Adhaeribacter radiodurans: one gene and its partner. The protein of the gene in region 2 interacts with the protein of the main gene of each other region in a pairwise test. Links are inferred from orthologs where the notes say so. Each region holds a gene or a part of one and is shown on either strand. Other genes may lie near its edges.

What was found.
Region 1: the proteins of ruvA (region 2) and ruvC interact in binary tests that used the Escherichia coli proteins (3 or more experiments, as listed by UniProt). The link is inferred for Adhaeribacter radiodurans from one-to-one orthologs.

What each region holds. Positions count from the first base shown.
Region 1 is NZ_CP055153.1:1,799,883-1,809,388, forward strand. Bases 3,246-6,045 are described here. They hold ruvC (crossover junction endodeoxyribonuclease RuvC), read right to left. Parts: upstream 5,032-6,045; coding sequence 4,459-5,031; downstream 3,246-4,458. Other genes in these bases: HUW48_RS07565 (GEVED domain-containing protein), read left to right, coding at 3,246-3,825; HUW48_RS07575 (DUF4202 domain-containing protein), read left to right, coding at 5,144-5,743; HUW48_RS07580 (ComEC/Rec2 family competence protein), read left to right, coding at 5,810-6,045. In the rest of the region: more of HUW48_RS07565, read left to right, coding at 370-3,245; more of HUW48_RS07580, read left to right, coding at 6,046-6,919; HUW48_RS07585 (malectin domain-containing carbohydrate-binding protein), read left to right, coding at 7,735-9,506.
Region 2 is NZ_CP055153.1:5,032,731-5,042,274, forward strand. Bases 2,297-5,134 are described here. They hold ruvA (Holliday junction branch migration protein RuvA), read left to right. Parts: upstream 2,297-3,339; coding sequence 3,340-3,930; downstream 3,931-5,134. Other genes in these bases: HUW48_RS20040 (NADP-dependent malic enzyme), read left to right, coding at 2,297-3,149; sov (T9SS outer membrane translocon Sov/SprA), read left to right, coding at 3,950-5,134. In the rest of the region: HUW48_RS20035 (lytic transglycosylase domain-containing protein), read left to right, coding at 1-615; more of HUW48_RS20040, read left to right, coding at 825-2,296; more of sov, read left to right, coding at 5,135-9,544. UniProt on the Escherichia coli protein: The RuvA-RuvB-RuvC complex processes Holliday junction (HJ) DNA during genetic recombination and DNA repair.

The DNA of each region.
Region 1 (9,506 bases), 3.2 Mb from region 2 along the record:
TAGGAGGGATTCTAGTAGTTTCAATTTGGCCCTCCTTTTGGGAATGTTATAAATACCGGCCTGGTAGCTTACAATTATTTGCTTTGGCCACCTCTACATAATTTTTGACTCTTCGCGGAGAGAACTATTTTTTATTCTCTTCTTCGGGCTGCCCGGTAGCGTAAATCTTGTTTTAAGTTTTTTAATAATAGTAAATCAAACTGTCGGTTAAGTTTGTAAAGAGCAAAATATTTTTTTGTAAGTTATTCTCCTCTAACTTTTTTGCTCGGCTGCTTATCTGCGCTAAACTGTTATTATAATTAGGCTTTACCGGAGCTGCTTTCTCTTTGATGTTTATCTGTTAGCACCTTTAACGTTTAACTCCATTGTATGAAAGTATTTTTTTACCCCACTCAACCTCTTGCTTTTTTTAGTAATTGGCAACATTGGTTAGCAATTCTATTTCTGTTAAATATAGCCTCGGGAGCATATGCGCAGAGCAAAGAGTGGGATCAAACCTATGGCGGAGTAATTATCACCAGTGGAACTCAAACCTATGGCTCCTCTTACCTGCAAAGTGTTATTACTACCAATAGCGGCTATTTGCTCGGTGGCCGATCTAATTCTCTCATTGGGAACGATAAAACCCAGGGGCGCCGCGGTAACTACGATTACTGGCTGGTAAGTACCGATAATAGAGGAAATAAACTTTGGGATAAACGATATGGCGGTTCCGGCCAGGAAGATTTGCAAGTAGTAGTAAATACCGCCGATGGCGGCTATTTGCTGGGAGGCACTTCCTCTTCGGGTATTGGCGGCGACAAAACCCAGGCGAGCCAGGGCGGCCAGGATTATTGGATAGTAAAAATAAGTGCCGATGGTAGTAAGCTGTGGGATAAACGTTTCGGGGGTAATGGGAACGATGTACTGAAAGCGTTAGTGGCGGCACCCGGCGGTGGTTTTATTTTAGGTGGGTATTCTAATTCCGGAGCAACCGGCGATAAAACGCAGGCGAGCCGGGGCAGTAATGATTTTTGGATTATAAGAATTGATGAAAGTGGCAACAAAATTTGGGACAGGCGCTATGGCGGTTCGGACAATGATGTATTTAAATCCTTGGTAATTACTTTAGATGGCGGGTTTTTGTTAGCCGGTTCTTCTAGCTCCGGCATTGGGGGCGATAAAAGTGAACCCGCTTGGGGAGGCATTCAACCCGATTATTGGGTTATAAAAGTAAATAGTAGCGGCACTAAAATCTGGGATAAACGGCTGGGAGGTAAGTCTTCGGACGAACTCGAAGCTTTAGTAGCTACGCCAGATGGCGGTTATGTATTGGGTGGTCTTTCTTATTCTTTCCCGGAAGGCGATAAAACAGATACGCAAGGCTGGTTTGAAGTGGGTATTGGCGAATATTGGTTAATTAAAATAGATGGTAAGGGTAATAAACTTTGGGATAAAACTGTAAATGGTACGAGCCACGTTGTAAATTCTTTAATTCCTACTACCGATGGCGGATTTCTGGTAGGCGGAGGTAACCCTACCGATGAAATGAATGATGTAGATGATTACTGGGTAGCCAAAGTAAATAGTATCGGTAATACTGTTTGGGAGAAATATATCTCGGGCGTGGGTAAAGATTATTTAACTAGTATTCTAGCTACCGAAACCAACGAGATTTTACTGGGAGGTTGGTCCGATTCCGGAATGGGAAATGATAAAAGTGGGGCAAAAAAAGGCTTGTACGATTACTGGTTAGTAAAATTACAGGAGGTGAGCTGCATTCCGGTAATTACTTATGGCTGCGATGATTTAAATATTATTCAGAGCTTCCAATTTAACACTTTGTCTAACAATGCTTCCGGCTGTGATCCGCAAGGCAAAGGTTATAGTAGTTATCCGCCCACGGGCAATTTTACCACAACCGTTACCCGCGATCAAACCTATACCATTACTGTACAAGCTTCCCTTACCGAAGATTTTGAGCAAGGCTTTGGCGTTTGGATTGATTATAACAACGACAATGATTTTGATGATGCAGGAGAGTTTGTATTAAGTACGCCGATAGTTTTTGATGGATATACCGGAACAATAGTTATTCCCGCTACGGCTATGCCTGGTCAACACCGTTTACGGGTCAGGTCGCATTTTGCTAACGAAATAACCAGCGATGAATCTTGTACAGAATTTGACTACGGTGAAACCGAAGATTATATAATAACTATTAACAATTCGGCCATCTATGCAGCCTGGAACAAGCGGTTTGGAGGCTTAGGCCGGGATAGTTATACGGATGTGATCCGCACCACGGATGGGGGCTACTTAGTTGGTGGTTACACTGGTTCGGAAGACACCGGCGACAAGAGCCAGCCCAGCCGCGGTGCTATCGATTACTGGATTGTTAAGCTCGATGCCGCCGGCAACAAACTCTGGGACAAACGCTACGGTGGTCCGGGCAACGATTACCTCAACCGCTTAATTGCTACTTTAGATGGCGGCTACCTCTTAGGCGGCAGTTCCGAATCGGGGGCGGGTGGCGATAAAACGCAGAACAACCGCGGCGACCGGGATTACTGGCTGGTAAAGATCAACAGCGCGGGCGTCAAACAATGGGACAAACGCTACGGCGGCTCGGGCTACGATGAGCTGAGCAAAATTACCCAACTCAGCACGGGCGAGTATTTCGTGGCAGGTTATAGTTCTTCGCCGGCTAGTTTCGAGAAAAGCCAGGGCTCGCAGGGTGGCCGGGATTACTGGGTCTTGAAGCTCAATGCGGCGGGCACCAAGCTCTGGGACCGGCGCTTTGGCGGTAACCTGAACGATAACTTAGAGAACTTTCTGCTTACCCCCGATGGCGGGTATTTGCTGGGGGGCGCTTCGGCTTCGGGGCTGAGTGGCGACCGTAGTCAGTTGAGCCGGGGCGGGGAAGATTACTGGGTAGTTCGCCTGGATAGCGAAGGTAACAAAGTGTGGGATAGAAGGTACGGGGGCAGCGATAAAGATCATTTGTTTTCCATGGGTCGGTTGTCCAACACGGCTTTTTACCTGGGCGGCTACAGCCTCTCGGGCCAGGACGGGGACAAGAGCCAGAACAGCCAGGGCGGCAAAGATTATTGGTTGGTAGTTATTAATAGTGCCGGCGAAAAGCTCTGGGACAAACGCTTCGGCGGTAGCTTAGACGATGAACTGCGGTCGGTGATCCGAACAGCCGATGGCGGCTACTTGCTGGGGGGCAAGTCCGATTCACCCCTCAGCGGGGAGAAGAGCCAGAACAGTAGAGGCAGCAGTGATTACTGGATTGTGAAGCTGACGAGTAGTGGGAGTAAGCAGTGGGACCAACGGTTTGGCGGGGTAGGTTACGAGGAGCTGCGTAATATGGTGAGTACGCCGGATGGCGGGTACTTGCTGGGAGGCCGGTCCGAGTCGGGCATCAGTGGGGATAAGAGTCAGCCGAGCCAAGGCGGGCAGGATTACTGGCTGGTGAAGGTAGCCCTTTCCGGTAGCAACGCTGCAGTAGAGGAAGAAGAAATAATAGGGGCGAAGCGGGAGAGTACGGAAATGGAATTAGCTAATGGCAAAATCCTAGAAAGTAGCTTAGCGGTACGTCCAAATCCATTCACGGAGCACTTGCAGGTAAGTTTCACGTTGCCGCAATCCGAAGGGGTAAGTGTAAAAGTTTATAACAGCCAGGGACAGGAAATGACGACTTTGTTTCAGGGGCAAGCCGAAAGTGGCAGAACGTACCAGGTGCAGTGGCAGCCGAAGACCAACCAAGCGGCGGGTTTGTACTTGCTGCGCCTACGCTCAACTACCCAAACCCTCACCCAAAAAGTTATTCTGGCTAAGTAAACAACAGTATAAATTGCTAAAGTAATTTAGTTGACTTATTTATCGCGTTATTCAGGAGGAATCTATTTCGCTACGTAGCGAAATAGGTTCCTCCTGAACGACGCGGATATTGTAACTTAACGTGAGTTCGAGATAAGAAAAACCCACATAAATAGTAAGCTCATCTTCTTTAATTCTGTCATTCTGGAAGAATCTAACCGGTTACTTGCTGGTTAGATTCTTCCAGAATGACAGAATTAACGGGAAACTCTATTGTTTAATTCATTTGGCTAATACAGGTATGCTTTTTTGTTATTATATGCTTATGTCGAACTCACGTTAATTATTCTTTACTTCTTTTTACTTATTGCAAGCAGGCGCTCGAACTTCTTTTGATTATCTATGAAACTGGGCAATTACTATTTGGTATAATTAGCTAAGAAAACCAGTTATATTTTTGGCTATAAAGGGCCTTCTAAGATTCCATTAATGCGCAGTGCATTCTGAGAATAGGAGGAAGATAAGCTTAACCCGCCCGAAAGAGCCAAACGAAGCCAACTAGCCAAAGAGCATACAAATACCTTTCAATCCGCATTAGCACCGGGAATCGATACTGAAGGTTAACTACAAAAATCACCTTTTTTAAATCTACTATTATTTTACTCTTCCGGGGTTGTCTATAATAAAGCTTTTCCACGATTTGGTGCCCGCCTGAGTATTTATTCCTTTCTGATAATGGTGACACATAGCTACAGCTAAAGCATCGGTAGCATCAAATAATTTAGGGGAATCGCTGGGTAGCTTTAAAATTTGACTGAGCATGTGTGCCACCTGCTCCTTCGAGGCATTTCCGTTACCAGTAATAGATTGTTTAATTCGTTTGGGAGCGTATTCTACGTAAGGAATATCGCGCGATAAGGCCGCAGCAATGGCTACTCCCTGCGCCCGGCCAAGTTTAAGCATGCTTTGGACGTTATTGGAATAAAACTGCGCCTCAATAGCCATTTCATCGGGCAAGTATTTTTCAATGAGCAAAAGTGTATTATCAAAAATACGCTTTAATTTTACCGCGTGATTGGGTGCTTTTTTAAACGAAAGGGCATCGTATTCAAGTACTTTCACTTTAGAACCATTCACCTCAATAATGCTATAACCCATTACATTGGTGCCAGGGTCTACGCCAAGAATAAATTTACTGGTAAGAAGGGTAGGGGTATTTTGTAACATGCTCTACAAAAATACAAACATATTCTTAAATCTAAGTTACGTTTGTACTACCCCGCTAACAGCGGTTACCCGAAATTAATTACCTTTAACGAACAAAACTTTAAAGATTTTTATGGTAAAGGACCAAAAGCGCTTTAACGCGGCTATTGCCCGCTTTGATGCCTTAAATAGCGAAGATCCTAATACAGAGATTTATAACGATAAAATTTATCCTAAAGAATTATTGTATGCCCAGCGCATGACAGAGTGGTTGTTTAAAGTAGAGCCCAATCCATCAGAAGCCTTGCAATTAGCGGTGCGATGCCAGCACTTACGCCGCTGGACTATTCCCCGCCGGGAGTATTCCATGGACTTGGCAGGTTATAATAAATGGCGCAACACGCTCCGGAAATACCACGCCGATTTAGCTGGCCAAGAGTTGCAGGAAGTTGGCTACAATCCGGAAATTATTGACCGGGTTCAGTTTCTGGTTTTAAAAAGACAATTAAAGATTGATCCGGAGGTCCAATTGTTGGAAGATATTGTTTGTTTGGTGTTTCTGGAAAATTATTTTCTGGATTTTGCCCGTCAGCACGAAGAAGAAAAAGTAGTGGATATTGTTCAAAAAACCTGGCGTAAAATGACTACGCGCGGTCAACAAATAGCTCTTACTTTGCCTATGTCCGATGAAGCAAAACAATTAGTAGGTAAAGCCTTAGCGGGTTCTTTATAACTCCGAGCAAATTACAGTTTTTTAATAAATAGTTTATCGTCCTCTTTAAAAACCAAAACTTCTGGTATGAAAAATAATGTCTTCCGTTTAGTAAGTTTCGTGTTAATTGCTTTGCCGTTGCAGTTTTGTTCTTCCCCTAAAACCAAGGCACTTACTGCTAAAAACGAGGCGGGCAGTTTGAATTTAGTAAAAAAGGAAGCACAACATTTAACTTTATACTGGATAGATGTAGAAGGCGGAGCCGCTACTTTACTCGTTACCCCAGCCGGCGAATCAATACTAATAGATTCGGGCAATCCTGGTGGTCGGGATGCGGATAGAATTTACCACGTAGCAAAAGACGTGGCCGGTTTAACTCAGATTGATCATTTAATTATTACGCATTGGCACGTTGATCATTATGGCGGAGCGGCCGAATTGGTGACAAAACTACCCATTTTGGAAGTACACGATAAAGGCATTCCGGAATCATTACCTGAAGATAAAGAGTTTACCACCCGCATTCAGCCTTACCGAGATATGTTAGTAAAGAAGCGTTCGCAGCTACAAGCAAATCAATTAATAAATTTAGAAAGTTTGCCTGCCAAATTTTCGAAACTGAGCCTCCGGGTACTAGGTTTTGATAAAAAATTTATTCCGATAACAAAATCCCGTACTCCGGGTGCCGATTGTAATGTAACGGATAAACCCATTAATACTACGGATAATGCAAACAGCACAGTACTAGTGCTAGACTATGGCCCGTTTCGGTTTTTTGATGGCGGTGATTTAACCTGGAATATAGAAAAAACGTTGGTGTGCCCGGATAACCTGGTAGGTACAGTAGATGTTTATCAGGTAAATCACCATGGCTTAGATCAAAGCAATAATCCGGCGTTAATTAAAACTTTAGCACCAACGGTAGCTATTATGAACAATGGTCCGCGTAAAGGTGGCGGACCCGAAACAATTCAAACTTTAAAAGGTATTTCTTCTCTGCAAGGTAATTTTCAGCTGCATAAAAACATTCGCGCCGATTCAGTTTATAATACTAACAGTCAATTTATTGCTAACCTGAAAGAAAAGTGTGAGGCAAATTTTATTAAAATGACTGTAGAGCCAAATGGCGAAAAATACACGATTAGTATTCCGGCTAAAAACTACTCAAAAGCCTTTTCAACCAAAATAAATCCTTAAAATATTTGCTTAATATTATTTTTAATAAGGAAGCTGTTTCGCCTTTTTAGAAGTTTATTCATTATTTGGTAATTGCCGCAACAATTAGTTCGTTGCAACAAGCTTCTATAAGGTGTTGAAGACACCACCTTAGGCGAAATTTTTTACTTTTTTTATAAATGCGAAACAACTTCAAGAAGAAAGAAGACGAACAGCCGAGTTAAAATTTATAAAATAAGGAAAACGGCTTTTGGTGAAGATCAATTAATAATCCTTTTTATAAATTAGAAGATATAATATGTGATATTAACTATTATTTTATATTTGTAAATAGTAGGTAAAGCTTCGGCATTGTAAAAAAATTAGATTCCCTAGGCTTCCTTTTATTCGAAACAGCCGTACTCGGAGTTAAATACAAATATCTATAATCCCGCTAAAAGCTTCAATAAAATTTAGTTTATGAAAAATATTATACGAAAACTATAATAAATTAAAATAATTCTTGCATAAGTCTGTTAGTATGCGTAAACTTCATCAATATTCCAGAATTAGCATTAAACTACTTAACTAAACAAAAAACACTTATACGAATAATTATATTAAACTTAAATCCTGCTTTAAAGCACTAGCGCCACTTCCAGTTCATTTTTTAAATTTAAAATAGCGATAGTTCTCCTTTAAGGATTCTCACTAAAAATTCCTATTTTAATTGTAAAGAATGGCTGGTAATCAATCCAACTACTCCACCTATTTCTAAAATTAATTTTAGAAATACTATGTGTTTCGACTGTATTAGCTCTTATAAACTGATTTAAATACACCAGATTACCTTTCAAATGAAAAAGCTTTCTACTTTTCCTTTCAATCTATCAAAATCACAACCTCTGTTTTATTTATTCTTTAGCGTATTCCTCTTATTCGGCAGTTTAATTTCTTTGGAAGGATCCGCCCAAACCATTGCGGTAGAAAATACCGATAAATTTCCGGCACTTGACCAAATGGTTCTTTCCCGGGTTCAAAATCCGTGGCGCCGTCAGAACTTAGATGGTACCTACACTCCTTACAATGCCAACCACGACAAAGTAAAACTGAAGATTTATAATCGCGGCTCCAGTACGCTTACTATTAGCAAATTTACTCTTTCCAGCACTTCTCGCTGGAAAATTACTTTGCCCAAAGCTTTGCCTATATCTGTTAGTGCGGGTAGCTCCATTGAAACTACAGTAGAGTTTATTGCAAAAGATCAAGCTACACGGGTTAAAGTTCTGCACGATCTGCTAACTATTACTTCTAACGACAAAACTACTCCGTCTAAAGTTGTTAAGCTCCATGGCTTATGGCAAAAAGGAGGTGAAGGTAACCGCGAACCTTGGGCGCAGGAAATTATTAATGCCTTTGGTTATACTACTAAAACCGGGTACGCACAGCATGATGGTGATAGCGATGGTGATTATACCGTTCCCAATTCTGACGAAATTTTATCGGCAAACTTTGTGCGGGTTGATGGCAGCAAACCGGTTACGGTAACACAACTGGGAGCTTACCATGGCTGCTGCTATTATGGAGAAAAAATTGCCTGGTACCCTAAAGGTACTAACAATGTAGCTATTGCTACCAGCCATTATTTTTTAGATAGCCAGTCGTTGTTGCCCCGAAAAACCGGATCTTCTTCGGCTATAGCGCAAGGCACTTTCAACCCAAGTGGCGCATTTGGCTTTAAAGTAGGTAGTGCTTACTCAGACCGAGCTAAAAATTTCGAAAATAAAATTGGTATGCGTATCTGGAAAGCCGTGGATGCCAATGGTAAAATTATTGCTAATGCCTACATTATTGGTGCGGATTATCTGGGTACTGAATTTACTAATTACGATTACCAGGATAACGTATATTATGTTACCAATATCAGACCGGAATCTGGTCAGGTTAATGTTGAATTAGCGGTAACTCCTTCTGATCGGGATTTTGGTTCTGTATTAAAAGGAAGCACCAAGACACTTTCTGTTACTCTAAAAAACAGTGGTAGAAGTGGCCAGTCTAGTATAAAAATCAGCAGCGTGGCTCTTTCTGGTCCTAATAAAGCAGAATTTATTGCTAAAGCTATTTCTACAACTTTGGCTCCTCAGGCCAGCATTAGTGCTAGTGTTAGCTTTAAACCTACGGCGAAAGGCATAAAAAATGCTGCCTTGTTAGTGTACCACAATGCTCCTGGCTCTCCACTGCGTATTCCGCTTTACGGTATTGCCAACGAATCGGGTTCTACTATAACCGTAGTGAAGCGGGTAAAAGGTGGCTCGGATGCGAGCATGACTATTGCGGGTAAAGTTTGGGAATCAGATAAAAATTACCGTAAAGGTTCAGTTCGGTTAGATAAGCAAGTAACTCCTGGACCAATTTCGGCTACCGACCAAGATGTTTTGTATCAAACGTACTTATCGGCTACCCAGAACTTAGCTGAAACTAGGGTAGAAATTCCTATGGCGAATGGTTCTTATTACGTGCGGTTGCACTTTGCCGAAAACTATTTCCCATCTAACAATTCCCGGGTTTTCAACATTAATATTGAAGGAACTAACCGTTTAACCGGGTTTGATATCCACAAAGAGGTAGG
Region 2 (9,544 bases):
CCGTTAAAAGTACCTGTTACTCATAAAACCTTACTGGCGAGCAATCGAACTTCTATTTTAGATTCCTGTAAATTGCCCGACCTGACTCAGCCATCTTATCAAAATATTTTAATTGCTAAAAACAGAGCTACTCCTGCCGCTGTTCCCACCACTACTCTTCCCGACTCGGCTACAACCGATTCTTTGCAGAAAAAAGAATATAGAGTAGCTGCCGGTGATAATTTAACTCGTATAGCCAATCGTTATAATATAACAGTAGAACAGTTACGTACCTGGAATAATATGAGCCCAAGTGATAAGTTGTACACTCGGCAAAAATTAACAATATTTACTTCGGCTGCTCCAAACAATTTATTAGCGAGTAATGCTTCTACCCAACCAATTGTAGATGAAGCAAGCGAGGCTAAAACATCTGTTAAATCAGTATCTTCGCGCAAGAATACGCAAAATAAGAAATCTGTCTCCCGGGTAAAACTGGTTCATACGGTACAACCGAATGATACCTTGTGGAGTATTTCCCGGCGCTATAATGACATTCCGGTAGAGAAAATCAAAAAACTAAACCGGCTTAAAAACAATAGCCTAAAACCAGGTATGAAATTGGTTATCAGCTAATTAAAAAATCTTCTTTGTTTATACTATATCAGGTAAAGTGCCTGATATTTTTATTTACAGTGAATTTTATTCTCTAAACACCAATCTATTCGCATTTTTATAATAGTATTCTAAGTAAATAGCTTAAACGACTGCTTTTGTTTAATTTTACTTAAATACAAGAGTCTGTTTGGTAACCCATCAAACAGCCTTGAAAAACTTATCCGGCTATGATTAAAATAAACAAACAAGATGCGCTTAATTATCACCAACAGGGTCAACCAGGGAAAATAGAGGTGGTACCCACCAAAATGCTTTCCTCCCAAATTGATTTAGCTCTAGCCTATTCGCCCGGAGTAGCAGAACCTTGTAAAGAAATTTTCAATAATAAAGAAGACGCTTATAAATATACTTCTAAAGGAAACCTGGTTGGTGTTATATCAAATGGTACCGCTGTATTAGGTTTAGGAAATATTGGCCCAGATGCTTCTAAACCGGTAATGGAAGGGAAAGGAGTATTATTTAAAAAATTTGCCGGAATTGATGTTTTTGATATTGAAATTGATTGCACCGACCCGGAGGAATTTATCCGGATTGTGCGTTCGCTGGAACCAACTTTTGGCGGAATCAACTTAGAAGACATTAAAGCACCCGAAAGCTTTAAAATTGAGGTAGCTTTAAAAGAGCAGATGAAAATTCCGGTAATGCACGACGACCAGCACGGCACGGCTATTATTTCCAGCGCGGCTTTACTAAATGCGCTGGAGTTAGTAGGTAAAAAGATACAGGAAATTAAAATAGTAATGAATGGCGCTGGTGCTGCTGCCATTGCTTGTGCTAAATTATACCTGGCTCTGGGGGCTAAAATTGATAACGTTGTGATGTTTGATAAAGATGGTATCATTGACCCGGAAAGGAATGATTTAGATATATATCGGGCGCAATTTGTCACTACCCGAAAGATTAAAACGCTAGCCGAAGCCATGACGGAGGCAGACGTATTCATTGGTTTATCGGCTGGTAATGTGTTACCACCGGAATACGTAAAACTAATGGCCAAAAACCCGATTATTTTTGCCTTAGCCAACCCCGATCCGGAAATTGCCTACGATACAGCGATGGCAGTGCGGAATGATCTAATTATGGCAACCGGGCGTTCCGATCATCCTAACCAAGTAAATAACGTACTGGGGTTTCCTTATATTTTCAGAGGAGCATTGGATGTGCGGGCTACTGAAATTAACGAAGCAATGAAATTAGCTGCCGTACATGCCTTATCTGAATTAGCGAAAGAACCGGTACCTGAAATTATTAATAAAGCATATGCCGATAAAACCATTGCTTTCGGGCGTGAGTATTTAATCCCTAAGCCATTAGACCCACGTTTAATTACCACGGTTTCACCTGCAGTAGCTAAGGCCGCTATGGATTCGGGGGTAGCAAAATGTCCTATTCACGACTGGGTAAAATACGACCAGGAATTGCAGGAGCGTATTGGCATTAACCAGAAATTAATGAACCGCATTATTAATCAGGCTAAAACCAATCCAAAACGCATTGTATTTGCCGAAGCCGACCATTACAAAATTTTAAAAGCCGCTCAGATTGTATTAGATCAAAAAATTGCCCAACCTATTTTATTAGGTAATCAAAAACGAATAGAAACTTTAATTGCCGAAAATGCTCTGGATTTGGATGGCGCTATTATTATTGATCCATCTAAAGAAGCCAAAAAACGAGAAAAATTCGCCCGGGTTTTCTACGAAAAGCGCAAACGCAAAGGAATTACCTTGTATGATGCCCGTAAACTAGTGCGGGGACGTACTTATTTTGGGGCATTAATGGTAGAAACCAAAGAAGCGGATGCTCTTATTTCTGGTTTAACCAAAGATTATTCTCAAACTATTTTACCGGCTTTGCAAATTATTGGGGTAGAAGAAAACGTGAACCGTGTAGCGGGCATGTATATTATCCAGAATAAAAAAGAACCGTACTTTTTGGCTGATACCACGGTAAATATTAATCCTACCGCCGAAGAAATGGTAGATATTATCGGGCTAACTGCAAGGGCAGTGCATTTCTTCGACGTTGAACCTCGCATGGCAGTACTGTCCTACTCCAACTTTGGATCTAACCGCGGCGATGTACCAAACAAAACTGTTTTAGCTACCAAGTTGGCAAAGGAGCGCTATCCTAATTTACTTATTGATGGAGAAATGCAGGCCAACACAGCCGTAAACAGAAGTTTAATACAAGAACATTACCCGTTTAGCGAACTGGCCGAAAAAGGAGCAAACACTTTAATTTTCCCGGATTTAACTTCGGGTAATATTGCCTATAAATTACTGCAGGAAATAGGCGAAGCGGAAACAATTGGCCCGATTTTAATGGGTATGCACAAGCCCGTACATATTTTGCAGCTTGGTTCTTCTACGCGCGACATTGTAAATATGATTGCTATTGCTGTAGTAGATGCACAAAATCATGAAAGCCGGAATGCTCGAAAAGTAACTTTGCCCGAAGCAATAGCCGGCAAAGTGGATTCTTTAGCATAATTTAGTAAATAAGGTTTAGCAAATAGATGTAAAAAATGGCGTTATATTTCTTCCATCTTAAATAACTATTTACTAAACCCTACTTTTTTACTTAATAATAAATACGTATTTTCTGGCTCGTAAGCATACGGGGCGAGCTTTGTTGTACCTTCGCATAATTATTGTCGAAGGATAAATTTTTATTTGTTCTATGATTGCATACATCGACGGCAAACTTACTTATAAAGATCCAACCTACGTGATTATTGAAGTAGGTGGTATTGGTTATCAAATTAAAATTTCTTTAAATACTTACGCAGGTTTAGTCGAAGGCGAACGTTGTAAGCTATTTACTTTTCTGCATATTAAAGAAGATGCGCATACTTTGTATGGCTTTAGCGAATTGGCTGAAAAAAATATTTTTTTGCATCTTATTTCTATTTCCGGCGTGGGGCCTAATACGGGTCTGATGATTTTATCTTCGTTAAGTGTAGCAGAAATTCAGCAGGCAATTGTGCGTGAAGATGTTCGCACCATTCAACGAATTAAAGGGATTGGAGCAAAAACGGCACAGCGGCTTATTTTAGAATTGAAGGATAAGCTCAAAAAAGATGTTCTTGTAGACCAGGTAAACGTTTCCGCAGCATCGCACAATACGAATCAAAACGAAGCGTTATCAGCTTTGATTACCTTAGGTTTTGCCCGGACCGTTGCCGAAAAAACGCTTGATGCCATTATAAAGCGAGAAGGCAGCCACCTTACGGTGGAGGAATATATCAAATTAGCATTAAAATCTTCCTAAGTAAAATTTTATATTCCGCTTGAATAAGAGTAAACACCAAGTAATAATTGCGTCCGTTGCGGTTGTTACCCTGTTCGGTTGGCTATCGGAAGCTGGAACATTGACCGGAAATTATCCTTTAAATTTAAATGCATTCCGGAATTTTGTTACCGATACTACCCTTATAGATACTACTACCAGCGAAGGTTATCGTAAATCGCGACGCCCGGATTTCCGACCAAAAGATCGGGTGGGCGACCCTTTTTCTAATCGTACCTCCCGTTCACCTTTATTACTTAAAAATCCGGACAATGTTAATCTAAACGTCGACCTGGATGATAGCTTACGTTATTTTGAAATTAAAGAAAAAGTAGGAGACCTGAATTTCCGGAACCCTACCATTATGACGTACGAGGAATATACTAAGTACCAGCAGCAGCAAGCCATTCGAAATTATTGGCGCAGTAAAGCCGAAGGCGGGGTGACCGGAGAGAAAGCCTCGGGCCGTTCTTTACTTAGTCCTAAAATACCCGTAGTAAGTCCGTTGTTCAATCGCATTTTTGGGGGCGACTTCGTGGATATTCAAACCAACGGAAATGCCGGTCTTAAATTTGGAGCCCGGTTTAGCCGCAATTTCAACCAGTCTTTACCATTGCGGCGGCAACGAACAGGCGATTTTGAATTTGATCAGAATTTAGCAATAAACGTTACAGGCCGAATTGGTGAAAAACTTAAACTCAATTTTAATTGGGATACCAAAGCTAACTTTGAGTTTGAGAACAACATTAAAATGGACTATACCGGCTTCGAAGAAGAAATTATTCGGAAAATTGAAGCGGGTAACGTTAGCCTACCTTTAAATAATAGTTTAATCAGTGGAGCCCAAAACTTGTTCGGGGTAAAAGCGCAATTACAATTTGGCCGTTTGGGGGTAACAACAGTAATGTCGAATGTACGCGGCCGTACCGACCAAATAAATATTCAGAATGGCGCTCAAAACCGGCCTTTTGAAATTAAGGTGGATCAGTACGAACGCGACCGGCATTATTTTCTTTCTCAATTCTTTCGCGATCGGTACGACCGCTCTTTACGCGATTTACCGCAGTTAAAATCGGGTATTACCATTCGCCGGTTAGAAGTATACATTACCAACGATAACCGGTCCACGGAAAATTTACGCAACGTAGTTACCTTGATGGATTTGGCCGAGGCTGATACTACCAAAACTTTACGGGATCAATTTGCCAAGGCTGGTGTTGCACTTACTGCCCCATCCAGTAACGATGCCAATAATATATATAGCAGAGTAAGCGGCAACCGGAATAACAATACGGTGGATGAAACCTTACAAGGAGCTGCTTTATTACTTCAGAAAACTGTAGATTTTGAACACGTACGAGCCCGCCGGCTCGATCCTAAGGAGTATAAATTTAATGCGGAGCTAGGTTACATTTCTCTTAATATTCAGATGTTGCCGGAACAGGTACTAGGAGTGGCGTATGAATATACTTTAAATGGCCGGGTGTACCGCGTAGGTGAATTGCAGGACGATTACCAAAATGTGAACGACAATGAGGTAATATTCCTGAAAATGCTTAAATCTACGAATCCGGCTCTGAGTTACCCAACTTGGGATTTGATGATGAAGAACGTTTATTCACTCAACGCCAACCAAATTACCCGGGAAGGATTTCAAATGAATATTATCTACAAAGATGATGAAACCGGCGTAGATATTACCAGCTTAAAAGAAGGTAGAAGTATTCAAAATGTACCTTTAGTAGAAGTATTTAATTTAGATAAAGTTAATACCAACAACGATGCCCCACCAGATGGTAACTTCGACTTTTTAACCGGGCTAACGATTGATCCGGAAAACGGGCGGATATTCTTCCCGGAAGTAGAGCCGTTTGGCTCTTACTTGCAAAGTAAATTTGTTCCCGGCGAAGAGAACCTGGTACAAAAATACGTTTATCAGGAACTCTATGACCAAACGCAAAGTGATGCCCAACAGATTACCAGTAAATCTAAATTTTTCTTAAAAGGCCGTTATCAGGCGAGTGCGACCGACGAAATTGCTTTACCTGGAATTCAGGTGGCGGAAGGATCGGTACGGGTGCGTTCCGGCGGAAATTTACTAACGGAAGGGGTAGACTACCGGGTAGATTATGCCTTGGGTCGTGTTAAAATTTTAAATCCGAGTTATCTGAATTCGGCGAGTAACCTGGCAGTAGAATTTGAGAAAGCCGAAATTATTAATCCGCAGCCACGGGCTATGGTTGGCGCCCGCTTTGATTATGCTTTAAGTCGTGATATCGGCATTGGTGCTACTTTATTGCATCTCGGCGAAACACCTTATAACAACAACCGGGTGAGCCTGGGCGACGAACCTTCAAACAACACCATTTATGGTTTAGATATCAACCTGAAAAAGGAATCTCGTTTGTTAACCACGCTTACGGATAAACTACCTTTTATTCAAACCAAAGAACCATCCGCTATAGCCTTTAACGCCGAATTCGCGCAATTGCTACCCGCTCGTTCTAAATTAAAAGGGGAAGATGGTGTTTCTTATATTGATGATTTTGAAGGAGCAGAGTCGTCTTACTCTCTGTCTAGCAGCACGAATACCAATAACTGGCGCTTAGCAGCTACCCCTGCTCCCCTTATTGGTGGTAGAACCGGCCGGGCGTATGCCGATAACCGGGCGCATTTAGCTTGGTACACTATTGACCAAGGGGTATACTACCGTAACGGTAACCAGCACCCGAATAATATTACAGACGGCGATTTACGAAATCACTATATAAGAGGAATTAACCGGAAAGAGATTTTCCCAAACCGTGATTTAGATGCGGTAAACAATTACGAATATCCCTTTGATTTAGTCTACTACCCCGCCGAACGTGGACAGTATAATTACAATCCTAATGCTACAGACCGGCCAGATGCGCCGGTAAAAAATGGTAAATTATTGCCCAACTTTCAAAACCCAATTGATAACTGGGCGGGTATTAGCCGGGAAATCACCTTCGATACTGACTTTGATAACGCCAATATTGAATACTTGGAGTTCTGGATGATGGACCCATTTCTGCAAGTAACGAATCCGAATACCAAGCTGGCCAATATTACCGACCAGGATGGTAATGATAAAGCCAATACTACCGGGGGTGAGTTGGTATTTAACTTAGGTAACGTTTCCGAAGATTTGTTAAAAGACCAGAACCGTTATGAGTTTGAGAATGGCCTACCCACAGAAGCATCTACGGGTACTACTAAACGGGATACCGATCCTACCGATTGGGGAGTAGTAACACGCCGTCAGTTTTTAACTGATGCTTTCGATAATAACTCTGGCAGTCGGCAATTTCAGGATATTGGCTTGGAAGGTTTAAATAATTCCGAAGAAAAGCAATTTTTCACCGGCGTTTACCAGCAATTCCCTGACCCTTCTAACGATGACTTCCGGCACCATTTAAACCAGGATTACGATAACCGGGATGTAAAAATATTAGGCCGTTATAAATACTTTAACGGCATGGAAAACAACTCCGCCGAAAACAGTGTGGAAGCTGCTTATGCTTATCCGGATAAAGAAGATTTAAATAAAGATAATATTGTTTCGGATGTTGAAAGTTATTACGAGTATAAAATTGACTTACGGCCCGGTAAATTAGCAGTAGGTCAGAATTATATTGTAGATAGAGTTACTACCTCCAAAGAAGGTGATTCCATAAATTGGTATTTATTCCGGATACCCGTGCGACAGCCAACTAGTAAAGTAAACAATATTCAAGGCTTTAAATCTATCCGGTTCATGCGGATGTATTTGACCAAGTTTCAGGAGCCCGTAGTTTTACGTACCGTTCAAATGCAATTTGTATCGAACCAATGGCGTAAATACCTGGGTTCGGTATCGGATGGAGGTGTACCCTGTACGGGTAATTGCGATACCGATGTAGAGAATTTTACGGTATCAACGGTAAACCTGGAAGAAAACGGGGAAGCAGATCCGGGCAATATTAAATACGTAATTCCACCGGGAATTTACCGGCAGTTTGATAATTCATCGGTTACTACCCGCCGCCAAAACGAGCAATCATTGCAAATATGTGTGGATGATTTAAAAGATTCATTCGGGAAAGCAGTTTACAAAAACGTAACCATGGATATGCTTATTTACAAGCGTTTAAAGCTGTTTATCCATGCCCAAAGCCTGAACGGTAGCACGCGCGACGATGAAGTACGTGCCTTTATCCGGATTGGTACCGATTACACTCAAAACTATTACGAATATTCCTTACCACTAAAAATGACCCGGAATGGGGAAACAGCCGAACAGGAAATCTGGAAGGTTGAAAACATGATTGATGTAGCTTTCCAGGACTTTATTAATGCGAAAGCTGCCCGTAATCAAGCGCAAGCTAGTTTATTAGTTCCCTTCCCTGTAGACTTGCCAGATGGTAGACGCATTGTAGTAGTTGGTAACCCGGATTTCAGCTCGGTGCAAGGAATTATGTTAGGGGTATTAAATCCTAAATCAACGGATCGGGCCGATAAATCTTTCTGCGTGTGGGCCGATGAATTGCGCGTAGCAGATTTTGATAAAAAAGCTGGTTGGGCAGCAAACGCGCGGGCTAATATTAAACTTGCCGATTTAGCAAATATTTCAGCTACCGGGTCTTATACTACCGTTGGGTTTGGGTCTTTACAGGAAAAAATTGCGCAACGTGCTCGTTCCAACACGGCTCAATTCGACGTAAATGCCAATATCACCGCTGATAAGTTTTTACCCGAAAGATTAGGTATTCGTATTCCGGTAGCAGTGCAATACGGCAAAACGACCCAGGAACCTCGTTATGATCCTTTAGATCCGGATACACCGCTCGAACAATCTTTGAAAAAGTTTACGAGCGATGAAGCCAGGCGAGAGTACCGGAAAAAAGTAGTTAATCAAACCACTACTAAAAGCTTTAACTTACTTAACGTCCGGAAAGAAAAAACGGACCCGGATGCGAAGTCGCGCCCGTATGATATTGAAAATGTATCCTTGTCCTACGCTTACAGTGAATTATTGCACACGGATATTTTCACTCAAAAAGATTTAACTAAAACCTACACCGGTGGTTTTGCCTATACTTTTAATGGTACTCCTAAAAACTATACTCCTTTAAGTAAAGTAGCCGCTCTTAAATCGCCGTATTTAAAATTTTTGCAGGAGTTTAATTTTACTCCCCTGCCGAGTAGGGTATCTTTCCGCGCCGACCTGGACCGCCGTTATAATGAGCTGTTCCTGCAACGGCGTACCGATCCTAATGCGCCGCCGCAACCTTTAGATCCTAAATTCGCTACTTTTCAAAAGACCTTTTTCTTTAACCGGGTTTATGATTTAAAATGGGATTTAACAAAAAGTTTATCATTTGATTACACCGCCACCAATCGCTCGGTAGTAGATGAACCGCGCGGGCAGATTGATAGTCATAGCGAAGATCCTTTGGTTCGGGAAAGAAGCGATGTTATTTGGAAAAACTTATACAAAGGAGGCAGAACTACTAATTTTGACCAGTCCGCTGCCGTAACGTACCGGTTACCACTCGATAAATTTCCATTAACGGATTGGGTGAGCGCCGAT